Regions from separate parts of the Psychrobacillus sp. FJAT-21963 genome, predicted to be linked through region 2. Evidence: riboswitches for the same ligand, from Rfam matches in the RefSeq annotation. Region 2 holds a riboswitch; each other region holds the start of a gene.
What was found. A riboswitch is a leader RNA that binds a small molecule or an ion and turns the genes downstream of it on or off. The one in region 2 is predicted to bind S-adenosylmethionine.

Region 1 (5,007 bases), on a different contig from region 2:
TCTCCTTCCCCATTTCTTTTAATAAACCAAAATTCTTTGAGTAAAAGGTCATTATTGGTAATATTATACTAGAATATATAGAAGAGGAGTTGTTTTTACTACTATGAGTAAAAAAGTAGAAATTGGTAAAACCGGATTATTTGTAAATCCCGTTGGACTTGGAACAAATGCAGTTGGTGGCCATAATTTATTTCCGAATTTAAATGATGAAACCGGAAAAGACATTATGCATACAGCACTTAATCATGGAATTAGTTTTCTAGATACTGCCTTTATTTACGGCATCGGAAGATCAGAAGAGTTAATTGGGGAAGTATTAAAAGAAACGAAGAAACGTAGTGAAATAATTCTTGCTACTAAGGGCGCTCATAAAATGACCGGTGAAACAGTAGTCATTGACAACTCACCTGCATTTTTAAGAGAAACTGTGGAAAACAGTTTAAAACGACTTCAAACGGACTATATTGATTTATTCTATATTCATTTTCCCGATGAAAACACACCAAAAGCTGAAGCAGTTGGTACTCTTCAACGTTTAAAGGATGAAGGAAAAATCCGTGCAATTGGAGTATCCAACTTTACTTTAGAACAGTTAAAAGAAGGTAACCAAGATGGTTATATTGAAGTTCTTCAATCTGGATATAATTTATTAAAACGCGATGCAGAAAAGGATTTGCTTCCATATACAAATGAACGTAATATTTCCTTTATTCCTTATTTTCCGCTTGCTTCGGGCTTATTAACAGGTAAGTATGATAAAGGCAGTACTTTTAGAGAAGGTCTCACAAAAAATCCGTTATTCCAAGGAGAAACATATATTAACAACTTAGATAAGGTAGAGCAGCTTCGCCAAATTGCTAATGATAAAAATGTAGGTGTTTCTAATATTGTGCTTGCATGGTATTTAACGAAAGAAAATATTGATGTTATTATTCCAGGGGCTAAAAAACCTGAACAAGTTATAGATAATTTGAAAACTGTAGATGTTCAATTAACTAAACAAGAAATAGATAGAATTGACCAAATATTTCATTAAATAAATAGAACAAGAGGCTGAACGAAAGAAAAATCTTTCTCAGCCTCTTCTGAATTATTCCCATTCGTATGGCGTTTCTTGATAGACATAATAATTTAACCAATTAGAAAACAATAAATGAGTATGCGAACGCCAAGAATTTAATGGTTGTGTCGAAGGATCATTATTAGGAAAATAATTTTCAGGAACATCGATTTCAATACCTTTATTCACATCCCGAGCATATTCTTCCGCTAAAGTTGTTGCATCATATTCTAAATGACCAGTAATCATGATATGCTTTTCGTCATTTGATATTACAAGGAATACCCCTGCATCTTCAGAATTTGAAAGCAGATTAAGTCTGGAATCAGTTATTATTTCATCATATGAAACAGAAGTATAACGAGAAACGGGCGCATAAAACTCGTCATTGAAACCACGGACTAAATTCACAGTTGGATCGGATAAACGGTGAGAAAATACACCAAAGCATTTCTTAGACAATTCAAATTTACCAATTCCATAATGATGATAAAGTGCAGCTTGTGCACCCCAACATATATGTAAGACAGAAGTGACGTTTGTTTTCGACCAATCCATTATTTCTGTCATCTCACTCCAATAATTTACATCTTCAAAATTCAAATGTTCAATTGGTGCTCCAGTAATAATCATCCCATCATATTTGCGAAGTTTAATCTCTTCAAAAGTAGTATAGAAAGTGTCTAGATGCGTTTTACTAACATTTTTGGATTCATGTGTAGCAGTATTCATAAATGTAACATTCACTTGTAATGGTGTATTACCTAATAGTCTTAGTAGTTGTAATTCCGTTTTTTCTTTTTCTGGCATTAGATTTAATATAATTATGTTTAGAGGACGGATATCCTGAGCAATTGCGCGCTCCTCGTCCATGATAAAAATCTTTTCTTTCTTCAGCAATTCAGCTGCTGGCAATTGTTTGGGAATCTTAATTGGCATACATTTCTCCTCTTTTCCGTAAAAATAAAAACCCTCTCTTCTAATAAATAAGAAAAGAGGGTAAGCAAATGCTCTCAGTTCTTATCTTTCAAGATTGATATCTTGTAGGAGTTAGCACCTTTCTGACATGTGTCAGAGGTTGCTGAAGCTTCACAGGGCCATTTCCCTCTGCTTCTCTTGATAAGAGTATATTATTTGTTATTCTACTACATTATTTTATATACTATCATTTTCTGAACATTTAAGCAATGGAATATTATACTTTAAAACGATTCACTGCTTCTGCTAATTTATCGCTAAGTTCTGTTAATGTTTCAGAAGCATCTGCAACGGATTGGATTGCCCGAAGCTGTTCATCTGAAGATGCACTAACTTCCTCGCATGCAGCAGCAGTTTGTTGAGAAGTCGCTGCCATCATTTGAATCGTTTCAACTACTTGTTCTTTGTATTTAAAAACTTGGTTAATTTCGTTGGAAACCTCATCAATAGAGGATTGCATATTCTCCATTAAATTTGAGATTTCACTAAATGTTATTTCCGTATCAGTAACTACTGCCCCTTGTATACGGAAAGTTTCCCTAGTTTCAGTCATTTGTTGGCTTACTAAAACTGATTCTTTCTGTAATTCAGTAATAGTCTTTTTAACATCTTCAGTCGCTCTGGCTGATTGCTCAGCAAGCTTTCTTACTTCCTCTGCTACTACCGCAAAACCTTTTCCATGCTCACCAGCTCTTGCTGCTTCTATACTTGCATTTAATGCAAGTAGATTTGTTTGAGCAGAAATCTCCATGATGGTTTCCATAACCCCTCCAATGGCTTTTACTTTGTTTTCTAAAGTATCGACTACATCAGACATAGACTTTAAATTGGACTCCCAATTGTTAAAGGATGATTTAAGTTCACTCATTTGTTTTTGGCCATTTGCATTCATTTTATTTGCTTTCGTAGCAATATCAGTCATTACAAGCGATTTTTCATTAATTAAATTAATTTGATTACTTAAATGTGAAGAGCTATCTGTTACTTCTTCCGCATCTTCAGCAGATTTTGAAGCACCTTCAGCTATTTCACCCACAGCTACGGATACTTGTTCTGATGATGCAGTTGTTTCCTCTGCAACTGCACTAAGACTTTCAGAACTTACTTGAACATTACTTGCAGATTCTTTTACTACTTGAATAATTTCATGCATGCTCTCAGTCATTTTATTGAAATTTTTAGCTAATTGTCCAATTTCATCGGATGACTTTACGTTCGCGTGAACAGTCAAATCTCCTTCTGCAACCGAATCCATTAGTTTTTTTAATTGATCTATCGGTTTTAAAGTGTGATGGGTAGTGTAATATAGCACAATAAACATCAGCACTAATATAGCAGCAGTAATAAATAAAATGAGATTTCGAATACTATCAGCTGTTTGATTAACTTTTTCTTGCTCGTATACTGCACCTAGCTTCCAGTTCAAATCAGGTATTGTCGTAAATACAGTAACCGTTGAAAGTCCTTCGGAAGTATCTGTGACTACTCCTTCATTTAAAGAACTAGAAAATATTTTATTAATATAAGCATATTCGGACAAATTTTCACCAAACATGGTAGGATGGACAATTGCTGTGCCGTCGTTCTCCACGATAATCGGAAAACCTTCAAATCCTAACTCATTAGATGAAATTGTTTCTGTTAACTTCGAAAGTAATATATCAATGCCGACAACTCCAACAACTTGACCATTCTTAAGTACTGCTTTTGCACCAGAAATTGCATATTCTCCCGTTGCAGCATCTAAATAAGGTTTGGACCAACTAAAATCATCTTTATTGGCTACCGCATTTTTATACCAATCTCTAGTTGTTGCGTCGAAATCTTTCCCTAAATCAGCTTCAGGTATTATTTCAATATGCTTGTTCGGTAATGCATAGTAAACGGAAGCAACCGCGTCGTACAACGTTGTAAACTCAGTAAATTTAGAATCTAATTGTTTCTCTAGCTGTGAAGCAATGATTGCATCTGAAATACTAGATTCCGTTTGAAAATCCACCACTTCCTTTGTAGTGGATATTTGTATAATACCCTTTTCATAGACACTGAGATAATTTTGAATGGAAGAGGACATTTCGTTCACTAATACATGACTTTGATCAGTTAAACTTTCTTCCGTTTTGTCTTTAATCGTAAAAGTACTTATGAAACTTAATGCAGACATACTAATTACAATTAAAATCATTACAGTAATAATAATTTTCCATTTGATAGAAATTTTCATATTTCATCTACTTTCTGTTTTTTTAAAGATATAATCGCCTTAATAAGGATAAATTTACTATTTCAAAAACTAGGACATAGTATATCTTTCTGATTATATCGGCTAAAAACGAGAAAGTTAATATTAAATTATTAATTTTATAGGAACTATCACACATTTATTTGGAGTTAAGCGGACTTGATAATCATGAATATTTTCATTCTTGTCTCTCCAACCAGATCTCTATTAATTTTTCAAGTTTTTGTTCCTTCTCGTCAATCGACAATAATAATTTTTCATAATCATTCCAGTCCTTCTGAATATCCTTTTCTTTCTTTAGTTTACTTAGTACGTTTTCCAATTCTAAAATTTGTTCTTCTGTTGATTTTTCTTTTTTATCTCTACTTTTATAAGTTCTTACCTTTTCAACGTATTCTGCTGTGTTGATTGACTCCTGTTTTACTAGTAGCTCGTTCCATTTCCCTCGAGCCCAATTATAAGGCCCTTCAAAAGTTGTCATATTTCCTGAATCGAGCCAAACTGTACGATGAAATAACTTATTTAAAAAGTATCGATCATGAGAAACGCATAGAATAGTTCCTTGAAAATCTTCTAGAGCATCTTCCAATACTTCTCTCGATTCAATATCTAAATGGTTTGTTGGTTCATCTAATATCAACAAATTTATATCTTGGTGCATTAGTTGAGCAAGACGAAGACGCATACGTTCTCCTCCACTTAAATCCCCAACTCGTTTAAAGACATC
Region 2 (5,007 bases):
GTGTTTACTAAAAATACTTGTGCACCGTGTTCATCGATTTTCTTCCCAAGCATTTCAGCATAAACAGTTGCATGCAATGGTAGGAATGGAGAACCGAAGCAAGTTGAGAAAGCTGGTTGTGGAGAAGTTATTCCACGCTCAGTACCTGCTAATTTAGACGTGAATCCACTTAGGAAGTGGTACATTGCTTGTTCTTTCGTTAATTTACTGATTGGAGGCAATACGCCGAAAGCATCAGCAGTTAAGAAAATAATTGTATTTGGGTGACCAGCTACAGATGGGTCTACTATATTTTCTATATTTTGGATTGGGTAAGCAGCACGTGTATTCTCAGTTAAAGAATTATCGGCATAATTAGCGATACGTGTTTCTGCATCTACTACGACGTTTTCTAAAACCGTTCCAAATGTAATCGCGTCAAAAATTTGAGGCTCATTTTCGCGAGTTAGGTCGATACATTTAGCGTAGCATCCACCTTCAATGTTAAATACTCCATTATCAGACCAACCGTGTTCGTCATCACCGATTAATTTACGTCCTGCATCTGCAGAAAGTGTTGTTTTTCCTGTTCCTGAAAGACCAAAGAATAATGCTACATCACCATCTTCACCAACGTTTGCAGAACAGTGCATAGGTAAAATGTTTGCTTCTGGCAGTAAATAGTTCATAATAGAGAATATAGATTTTTTCATTTCTCCAGCATATTCAGTACCACCGATTAATACAATGCGTTTTTCCATTGAAACGATAATAAATGTTTCTGATTTTGTACCGTCCACTGCTGGATTTGCTTTAAAGTTAGGTGCACTGACAATTGTGAAATCTGTTTTATGGGTTGTCAGTTCTTCTTCTGAAGGACGAATGAATAACTGATGGGCAAATAGATTGTGCCAAGCATATTCATTTATTACTTGAATTCCTATGCGTGAATCCTTATCCGCACCTGCAAATCCTTTGAACACAAATAGTTCATCTTGTGTTGCAAGGTAGTCTGTTACTTTTTTATAGAGTGACTCGAAAATTTCAGAAGAAATTGGTTGGTTTACAGGACCCCAATCGATTTTGTCTCTTGATATAGGTTCATCTACAATGTACTTATCTTGTGGAGAACGACCTGTATATTTACCTGTTTCTGCTTTCACTGCTCCTGTAGATGTTAAAACAGCCTCACCTCTTGATGTTGCTTTTTCCACAAGTTGCGGCACTGATAACTGAATGTGTACATTCTCTCCAGCTAACAATTCGTTCAGTTCACTCACAGTATCGATTGAATTCATATTGGTATACCATCCTTTTTATTGTTTTCCCTAAAAAAATAAAGGGATATAGCATTCATATGTGAATTAGTATAACACATTTAACTTAATAGTCTATACTAATGGATTGATTATTTTTTGTTTGTGAATAAATTGTCAACAAATAAATATTGACTTCTCGTTACAACTTACGTATGATGGTAAATTGAACGGATACTCTTATCCCGAGCTGGTGGAGGGGTCAGGCCCTATGAAACCCGGCAACCTGTAATTTTTTTATTGCAAAGGTGCCCAACCTGAGACAAGGTGAGATTCCTTGATTGATAAGAGTGAAAGGTGCTTATGATATTAATAGCCTTTCCTCATGTAATCAAACGTGAGTGAGAGGTTTTTTTTATAACATCGCCCTTTATCCTTGTGTGCCAAGTCCGAAACGGCTTCAAGTTTAATCTATTTGATTTGAAATGGCTTGACATGGGAATGAGTACCGTATCAATTCTTGAGAGAGATCTCGCAGGATATAGGAGGAATATTCTATGACACAACGCAGATTATTTACATCTGAATCAGTTACAGAAGGGCATCCAGATAAAATTTGTGATCAAATTTCTGATGCAATTCTAGATGCAATTCTTACGGAAGATCCAAACGCACGTGTTGCTTGTGAAACAACAGTGACTACAGGGTTAGTATTAGTTGCAGGGGAAATTACAACATCCACTTATGTTGATATTCCAAAAGTTGTACGTTCAACCATTAAAGAAATCGGCTATACTCGTGCAAAATATGGTTTTGACTCTGAAACTTCTGCAGTATTAACTTCTATAGATGAGCAATCAGCTGATATTGCTCAAGGGGTTGACCAAGCTTTAGAGGCACGTGAAGGATCTATGACAGATTCTGATATTGAAGCAATTGGAGCAGGAGACCAAGGTTTAATGTTTGGTTACGCATGTAATGAAACACCTGAACTTATGCCACTTCCAATTAGTTTAGCTCATCAGTTGGCTCGTCGTTTAGCAGACGTTCGTAAAGACGAAACTTTAGACTATTTACGTCCAGATGGTAAAACACAAGTAACTGTGGAGTATGATGAAAATAACAATCCTGTTCATATAGATACAATTGTTATTTCGACTCAGCATCACCCAGAAGTAACGTTAGAACAAATTCAAAAAGATTTAAAAGAAGTAGTTATCAATCCAATTGTTCCTGCTAATTTAATTGATGAAAATACTAAATATTTCATTAACCCAACTGGTCGTTTCGTAATTGGTGGACCACAAGGGGATGCAGGTTTAACAGGTCGTAAAATTATTGTAGATACTTACGGTGGATATGCTCGTCATGGAGGCGGTGCGTTCTCTGGTAAAGATCCAACAAAAGTAGACCGTTCTGCAGCATATGCAGCTCGTTACGTTGCAAAAAATATTGTTGCAGCAGGACTTGCAGATCGTTGTGAAGTACAACTTGCCTATGCAATTGGTGTAGCACAACCTGTATCAATCGCAGTAGACACATTTGGTACTGGGAAAGTAGAAGAGGCTAAATTAGTTTCACATATTCGTGAATTGTTTGACCTTCGTCCAGCTGGTATTATTAAAATGCTAGACCTTCGTCGTCCTATTTACAAGCAAACAGCTGCGTATGGACATTTTGGTCGTACTGACATTGATGCACCATGGGAAAGAACAGATAAAGCAGATTTGTTAAGACAAAAAGCTGGTTTATAAGAAATAATAAAGAAGAGGCTTCCTGTTATAGGATAGCCTCTTTTTTAAAGAAAATTAGTTTTATTTTTGAAGTGATTTATAATACTGCCCTTTTTCTACGTATTCACGAATAATACGTTGCACATCTTCTTTGTCTTCCTCAGATAGCTCCCGAACAACTTTTGCAGGACTACCTATGGCAAGTGAATTAGGAGGAATTTTCTTACCTTGGGTTACTAAACTTCCAGCACCGATAAATGCACCTTCACCGATCTCAGCTCCATCCAAAATAATAGAGCCCATTCCAACCAAAGCACCTTTTCGAATAGTACAGCTATGTAACGTAACTTGGTGTCCAATTGTCACTTCATCTTCAATAACAAGAGGGTTATTAGGACTTTGATGCAAACAACATAAATCTTGGATACTCACTCTTCGTCCAATAATCGTAGGAGCAACGTCCCCTCTGATTACCGTATTAAACCAAATTGTAGACTCTTGTCCGATTGTCACATCGCCTGTAATTGTGACATAATCAGCAATAAATGCAGATTCATCTATTGTTGGATATTTGCCTTTAAATGGATAAATCAATATGCTCACGCTCCTTATGTAAATAGAATATAATTAATGTTATCAAATGAAGAAAAATAATCAAATAATTGAAGTAGACATTCGGTACAAAACAAAACAAAACAAGAGGTGATGTTCATGTGGAAATGGGAAGCAGAAGAAAAACCTAAAGCAGTAATTGTCATTGTTCATAGTGCATATGAACATCATAGAAGATATGCTTGGTTAATTGAAAAGTTTAGAAGTTCTAACTGTCATATTGTAATGGGAGACTTACCAGGACATGGTGAACAGACAAGAGGAAAAAAAATACATAATGAATCTTTTGAACAATATAAAGAATATATAACGCTTGCTTTACAAGTAGCCGTTACTTATAATTTACCAATTTTTATTCTTGGCCATGGACTTGGAGCAACCCTGCTTATTAAAGTGCTACACAAATTACAAATAGAATATGCTGGTGTCATTTTAACGTCTCCTTGGTTGCAATTAAAGAAACAGCCATCTAAATGGACAAATGCACTGGCAAAATTACCAGTACAACAAAAGATTAACCATGATATTCAGCTAAAGGAATTAACGAGAAACTATGATATTTATCAACAATTTATTGATGATCCTACTTACCATACGATCGTTTCGAATGATTGGTACATAGAACTCCAATTACTTATGAAAAGTATTTTACAATCAACGGAATCAGTACCGAATGTTCCGTTATTATTAATGACTGCTGAAAGAGATAAGATTGCAGATATCACATATACTGCAGCGTGGTTTAAAAAGCAAGAGCTATCTGAGTATCAATATAAGTCATGGAAAAATTGCTTTCATGATTTGCATCAAGAACCTGAAAGGGAAGAGATTTTTGAGTATTCTCATGCCTTTATAAATAATGTTCTAAGATCCATTGGTTATATTGTATGACTATAAATAATTCAATTTAACAGTAATATAATGAGAATTTTTAGGGTTTAGAAGTGTAATATAAAATTGGTTGAGATGCTATTACAAAGGAATATACTAATCAATGAAACCTTTCGTATATTTATTACGAATAAAAGATATTTATGTTATAATTTATGATTGAATGAGAGAAAGTAAGGAGAATTTACATGCAAAACCAACATATTATACGAAACTTCATTGTTGAAACATCTTCTAGACCGGGTAATTTTGCAAAAGTAGCAACTGCAATTGGAATGGCAGAAGGAGATATTGGTGATATTACGACGTTAAAGAGCGGTGCTTTAACAACTGTTCGTGATATTTCTATCACTTTTAAATCGGAAGAACAATTACAACAAGTTATTTCTAATATTGAAGCCATTGGAAATGGTGTTAAGATACATGCTGTTACTGATGATGTACTGAAAGCTCATGAAGGCGGAAAAATCGCGATGAAGAGTCAGCTGGATGTACGATCATTAGGAGATTTACAAAGAATTTATACACCTGGTGTA
Region 3 (5,007 bases), on a different contig from region 2:
TATCTCCCCCCAATCGGACGGTGTTATGATAGCCGGAGTCCTTGCTGACTCACCAGCAGAGAAAATGGGTCTATTAATCGGTGAGAAAATTGTCAAAGTAAACGGACAAAAAGTAACAAATGAACAAGAGTTTTATGAAGCAGTTCAAATAAATGCTGCACATTGTCGCTTAGAAGTACTAGATATTAGCGGAGAACTTCGTTTACGCCAACATATTTTGTTTAGACATGATCACTATCGTCTAGGCTTAATATTAGTAAGATAGGAGATGACTATGGAAACTTTATCAATATCAACTCAAGTTACATTAGCCATTTTTACTCCAGCATTACTTGTTATTCTTTTTACACGTGTTACCTTTAATCATTATGTGGCATTATTATTGACTGTTGCTCTATTTGCCGCTTCTGTCTATGCTGGTTACACGCATAGATGGTGGATTTATATTATTGATGCAGCATCGTTGACTTTAGGTTTTTGGTATGCAACACATATGAAAAGTCGAGACAAAAAGAAAAAATCCACCTCTTAAGAAGAGGTGGATTTTTTCTTTTGGAATGTATTGTCTTTCATTGAATTGTTTTATTTTCATCTGGTGTTTTCAGGCTCCAGTAGTGAAAAGAGCAACTCATCCAGCGGAAGCTTATGCGTATTGTATAGCAAACGCATATCCGACTAATCTTTATGTTGTCGAAACACACTTCATAATCCGAAAGATAAAGAATATAAATTACAATATTAATCTTTCAAATCGCAAACGCCCATACCATCTGCTTTTGCTTTACGAGCTAAGGATGCATTAAATTCTTTTCTGATTTGATGAAGTAGTTTTGCATCTGTTAATATTCGATAACCGGTTGTAGCTAAGACTTTAGCTCCCTTGATTAGTGCTTCATCCGCAGCTTTAGATTTGGCAGCTTCACGGAATTCTATTGTATGGGCGACTAAATCATCTGGTCCAATTTTAATGGATGGTCTTGCAGTTGGTACTACGTAGCTAATATTTCCAGCATCCGTAGAGTCATTGTAATGTTTACTTTCTGTGTATACGACTTCTCCAATAGCTTCAAATTCCGAATGAATAACCTCATCTAACACTGAATTTACTACAAAATCTTGCACCTCATTTTGAAAACGTTCGATTTTTACAGAAGTTCCTGTTACAAGTGTTGCTCCGTTAGCAAGGAATCGAACTTTTTCGGAGATTTCCTCTGTTTTTTTCCAATTCTTTGCGCTGACATGAATACGAGCAGAGGCAAAGAAAGGGATAATGTTCGGTGAGTCACCTCCATGTGTAATAATTCCATGTATGCTAATATCAGATGGTAATTGTGAACGAAGCGCATGGATTCCGTTGAAAAACTGAACGACAGCTTCCAATGCATTTATTGTTTTATTAGAAGCTGCTGTTGGGTGAGTAGCTTGTCCAATAAAATGAAAATCTAATGATTCCAGAGCAAGTGTTTCGCAACTTAAAGTAGTTTTGCTTGAAGGGCTAATTATTAAAGCCACATCTACATCTTCTAGATAACCGAGCCTTACAAAGTTTCCTTTTGAACTTCCTTTTGATCCACCTTCTGCTGCGGGAGTACCAAGGACGATTATTCTTCCACCGGTTTCGTTCAGCATTTCTGCTAGAGAGATGCTAGCAGCCACACTTGCCGTACCAATAATGTTATGTCCGTCGGCATGTCCAATTGAAGGTAAAGCGTCGTATTCTGCTAAAAAAGCAACAGTAGGTCCCTCGATACCGCTATCCTTAATCGCATAGAAAGACGTTTCATGCCCTGCTATTCCTTTTTCGACTTGAAAATTTGCACTTTCTAATAAATCAATTAGCGTAGAACTAGCAAAAAATTCTTCGTTTCCGATCTCAGGGTTTTCATGTATTTGATGACTTATTTGAATATATACATTCTTGTTGTCTTCTATTAATTTATGGAGATAGTCTCTTTTTTCTACTAGGAAACTCACTTATATCTGCTCCTTTTACATTTATTATTCATAACAAAAAAGAACCCTCCTAATCTTATCTTGTATGATAAGAAAAAGAGAGCTCTTCGTATGATCGAAAAACCTTCTTTTCTCATCTTTCAAGCATAAATTGCTTGCAGGAATTGGCACAGTTTTCATTCTGAATCTGCTGCCGAAACGTCATTGGGCCTGTCCCTCAGTTTCTCTCGATAAGAAAGTGATATTTTTATGTAAATTTTATAAGAACTAATTCCAATATTAAGTAATTTATTCCTAGCAGTCAAGTAGTATTTAAAAGATAAGACTATATACAGCTAAAACACCAATTGTTACTAATACTACAACCATTACATTTGAAAAAATAATGGCAAGTGCGAATGCCACAATGGCTCCAATAATTCCAAATAATAGATTACCTTCTTGAACATATAAAATAGCTGGGAAAATTAATGCTCCTAATACTGCAAATGGAATATTACGTAATACTCCTGAAACAACAGGAGGTAATTCTTTGCCTTCTAAAAAAGTTAAGGGAAATGCTCGCGGAATATAGGTAACAATAGCCATTCCTAATAGCATCCACCAATACCATGCTTCCATTCCATTATGCTCCTTTCGCTAAGTTTTTTCCTCGTAGTCTAGTCCTCTTTTGATGATTGGCATATATAATTTCTACAAAAATAGAGGATGCTAGGGTAGCGACTAAAATAGCCCATCCTGTCGATAATAATTCTGTCCAGTAAAAAAATCCGTTTATAATAGCTGCAATGAGGGCCAGCATGACTACTTTGCGGTTTCCTCGCATAGAGGGTACTAGAAGACCAACGAACATTGCATATAGAGCAATCGACATGGCCGCTTGTAAAAATGCTGGTAGATTGGCACCTATAACATGTCCAACCGCTGTAAATACAACCCAACTACCATATGCGATAAGCGCAACACCAAATGCAAAAGAAGTATGTATTTTTTCATCTTTTTGAGTTGCTAATACGGAAAAAGATTCATCTGTAATCCCAAATGCATATATTCCTTTGACCCATCTTTTTTCACTATGCATCTTTTCATTGAGTGCAGCCGTCATTAAAAAGTGTCGAATGTTCACGACAAATGTATTTAAAACGATTAAAATAGGATCAACACCTTTTGCTATAAGCGTCAGTGACATATACTGAGCAGCGCCGGCGTAAACAAAAATACTCATTGCTGTTGCTTCAATAATGGAAAGTCCAGTGGTTTTTGCCAATAAACCAAATGTTAATGCAACTGGAAAATAGCCGATAGCAATACTCGTACCGGCTTTTAAACCCTTTACGAATGAATTATTATTCATGTCGAATTTCACCACCTTCAATTATGATAGTGAACAAATTATACTATATCTATAAAGTTTTATATAGTTGAAAATTGGGAAGAGTATAAATATACATAGAAGAGGAGAGTTACCATGCCAAGTTGGTTATCATTCGAAACTTTATCTAATTTAACACAAGATTACCGAGCACTTGGACCACTATTTGGGCTATTACTACCTTTTCTTGAAGCATTTTTGCCGTTTCTACCTTTAGTAGTTTTTATCGTGGCGAATGTGACTGCCTACGGAATTTTGTTTGGATTTTTATTATCTTGGGCAGGTTCGGTTGCAGGTGCTTATACTGTATTTTTAGTTATTAGAAAATACGGACGAGCTAGAGTTTTAGGTTTTATTACAAGGCATGAAAAGATTCAAAAATTAATATTATGGGTAGAGAGAAACGGTTTCGGACCATTATTTTTACTTATTTGTTTTCCATTTACACCCTCCGCACTTGTGAATATAGTTGCGGGTCTATCTAATATGAAAAAAAATACGTATTTATGGACAGTTGTCTTAGGGAAACTAATTATGATATTAGTGGTAAGCTTTATTGGTTCCGATATTAAAGCGCTCATTACACAACCCTTAAGAACAGCAATAATGATTGGAATAATGGTTATACTATGGTTTGTTGGAAAAGCTGTGGAGAAAAAAATTGATAAAAAAGTAGATGCAGATTTTAAATCAATTCGCGATGAAAGACGAAATAAAAAGGAGAAAAGATTTGAGTAATACACAAAAAGAATTGCTGGAATGGTTAGTGGCCATTTTCATTGGAATTTTAGTAGTATTTATTGTTCGTTCTTTCATTTTAACGAACTATGAAGTAGTCGGGGAATCAATGATGCCTACACTTCATGACAAAGATAAAGTATTTGTGAGTAAGCTTTCTGATATAGACCGCATGGATATTGTGATCTTTCATAGCGACCAAAAAGAAGACTATGTAAAACGTGTCATTGGTTTACCAGGTGATACTATCAAGTATGAAAATGATAAATTGTACGTAAATAATAAAAAAGTAGAAGAAAAATTTCTTGCGTCTTATCCTGCATATCAGAATCCGGAAGAAAATTTTACCGAAGACTTCGATTTAGAAGAGTTGACTGGAAGTAATAAAGTTCCTTCAAACAAGTTATTTGTGTTAGGAGATAATCGGATATCCAGTTTAGATAGTCGTTATTTCCAATTTATAGATCAAGAAGAAGTCATTGGAGAAGTAAAAATAAGATATTGGCCGTTTTCCAGAGCAACTTTAAATTTTGACTCCGAATAATTTCACACTCTACTGTATGTTTTGTACAATAGTAGTAAGAGATTATTCGGTTTTTTTAATTTTCTAAGCGGTAAGAAATTTTTTTTATTATTTTAGACTCTGTTAATAATTACTGATTATTTTTAACCAATTGAAATCTTTGAACAGATACATCAACAACTATTGGCATTCACGCTGGCCGCACGTCCGCATGAGCCGCTGTATGCTCAAGGCGCATACATCTGTCTCATACGGCACGTCATGCGGCTGGCAAGGCGTGAATGCCAGTGACCCCTATTGAAAAAGTCGAAGTCTATTCTATAATAAATTGTTTTGAATGCAGCTCCTGATTACTTCTTACTGTTTAGAAAAAACTTTTAAGATGTGCGCCTTACAAGCCGCAGGAGCGCGAAGAAGGAGA

Region 1: linked by a shared signal. The riboswitch ahead of metA (homoserine O-succinyltransferase) and the one ahead of metK (methionine adenosyltransferase) in region 2 are both predicted to bind S-adenosylmethionine.
Region 3: linked by a shared signal. The riboswitch ahead of AN959_RS01185 (M20 family metallopeptidase) and the one ahead of metK (methionine adenosyltransferase) in region 2 are both predicted to bind S-adenosylmethionine.

The regions. Positions count from the first base shown of each region.
Region 1 is NZ_LJIY01000002.1:483,747-488,753, reverse strand. Features, by position in the region: gene AN959_RS08245 (aldo/keto reductase) at 104-1,036, shown strand; gene metA (homoserine O-succinyltransferase) at 1,091-1,999, opposite strand; SAM riboswitch class I at 2,078-2,186, opposite strand; gene AN959_RS08235 (methyl-accepting chemotaxis protein) at 2,256-4,262, opposite strand; gene abc-f (ribosomal protection-like ABC-F family protein) at 4,459-5,007, opposite strand, start outside.
Region 2 is NZ_LJIY01000014.1:15,591-20,597, forward strand. Features, by position in the region: gene pckA (phosphoenolpyruvate carboxykinase (ATP)) at 1-1,277, opposite strand, end outside; SAM riboswitch class I at 1,473-1,586, shown strand; gene metK (methionine adenosyltransferase) at 1,793-2,989, shown strand; gene AN959_RS18360 (gamma carbonic anhydrase family protein) at 3,050-3,562, opposite strand; gene AN959_RS18365 (alpha/beta hydrolase) at 3,680-4,471, shown strand; gene AN959_RS18370 (NAD-dependent malic enzyme) at 4,660-5,007, shown strand, end outside.
Region 3 is NZ_LJIY01000001.1:244,622-249,628, reverse strand. Features, by position in the region: gene AN959_RS01195 (PDZ domain-containing protein) at 1-265, shown strand, start outside; gene AN959_RS01190 (CsbA family protein) at 275-532, shown strand; gene AN959_RS01185 (M20 family metallopeptidase) at 739-1,974, opposite strand; SAM riboswitch class I at 2,084-2,190, opposite strand; gene AN959_RS01180 (AzlD domain-containing protein) at 2,266-2,574, opposite strand; gene AN959_RS01175 (AzlC family ABC transporter permease) at 2,579-3,307, opposite strand; gene AN959_RS01170 (TVP38/TMEM64 family protein) at 3,422-4,063, shown strand; gene lepB (signal peptidase I) at 4,056-4,607, shown strand.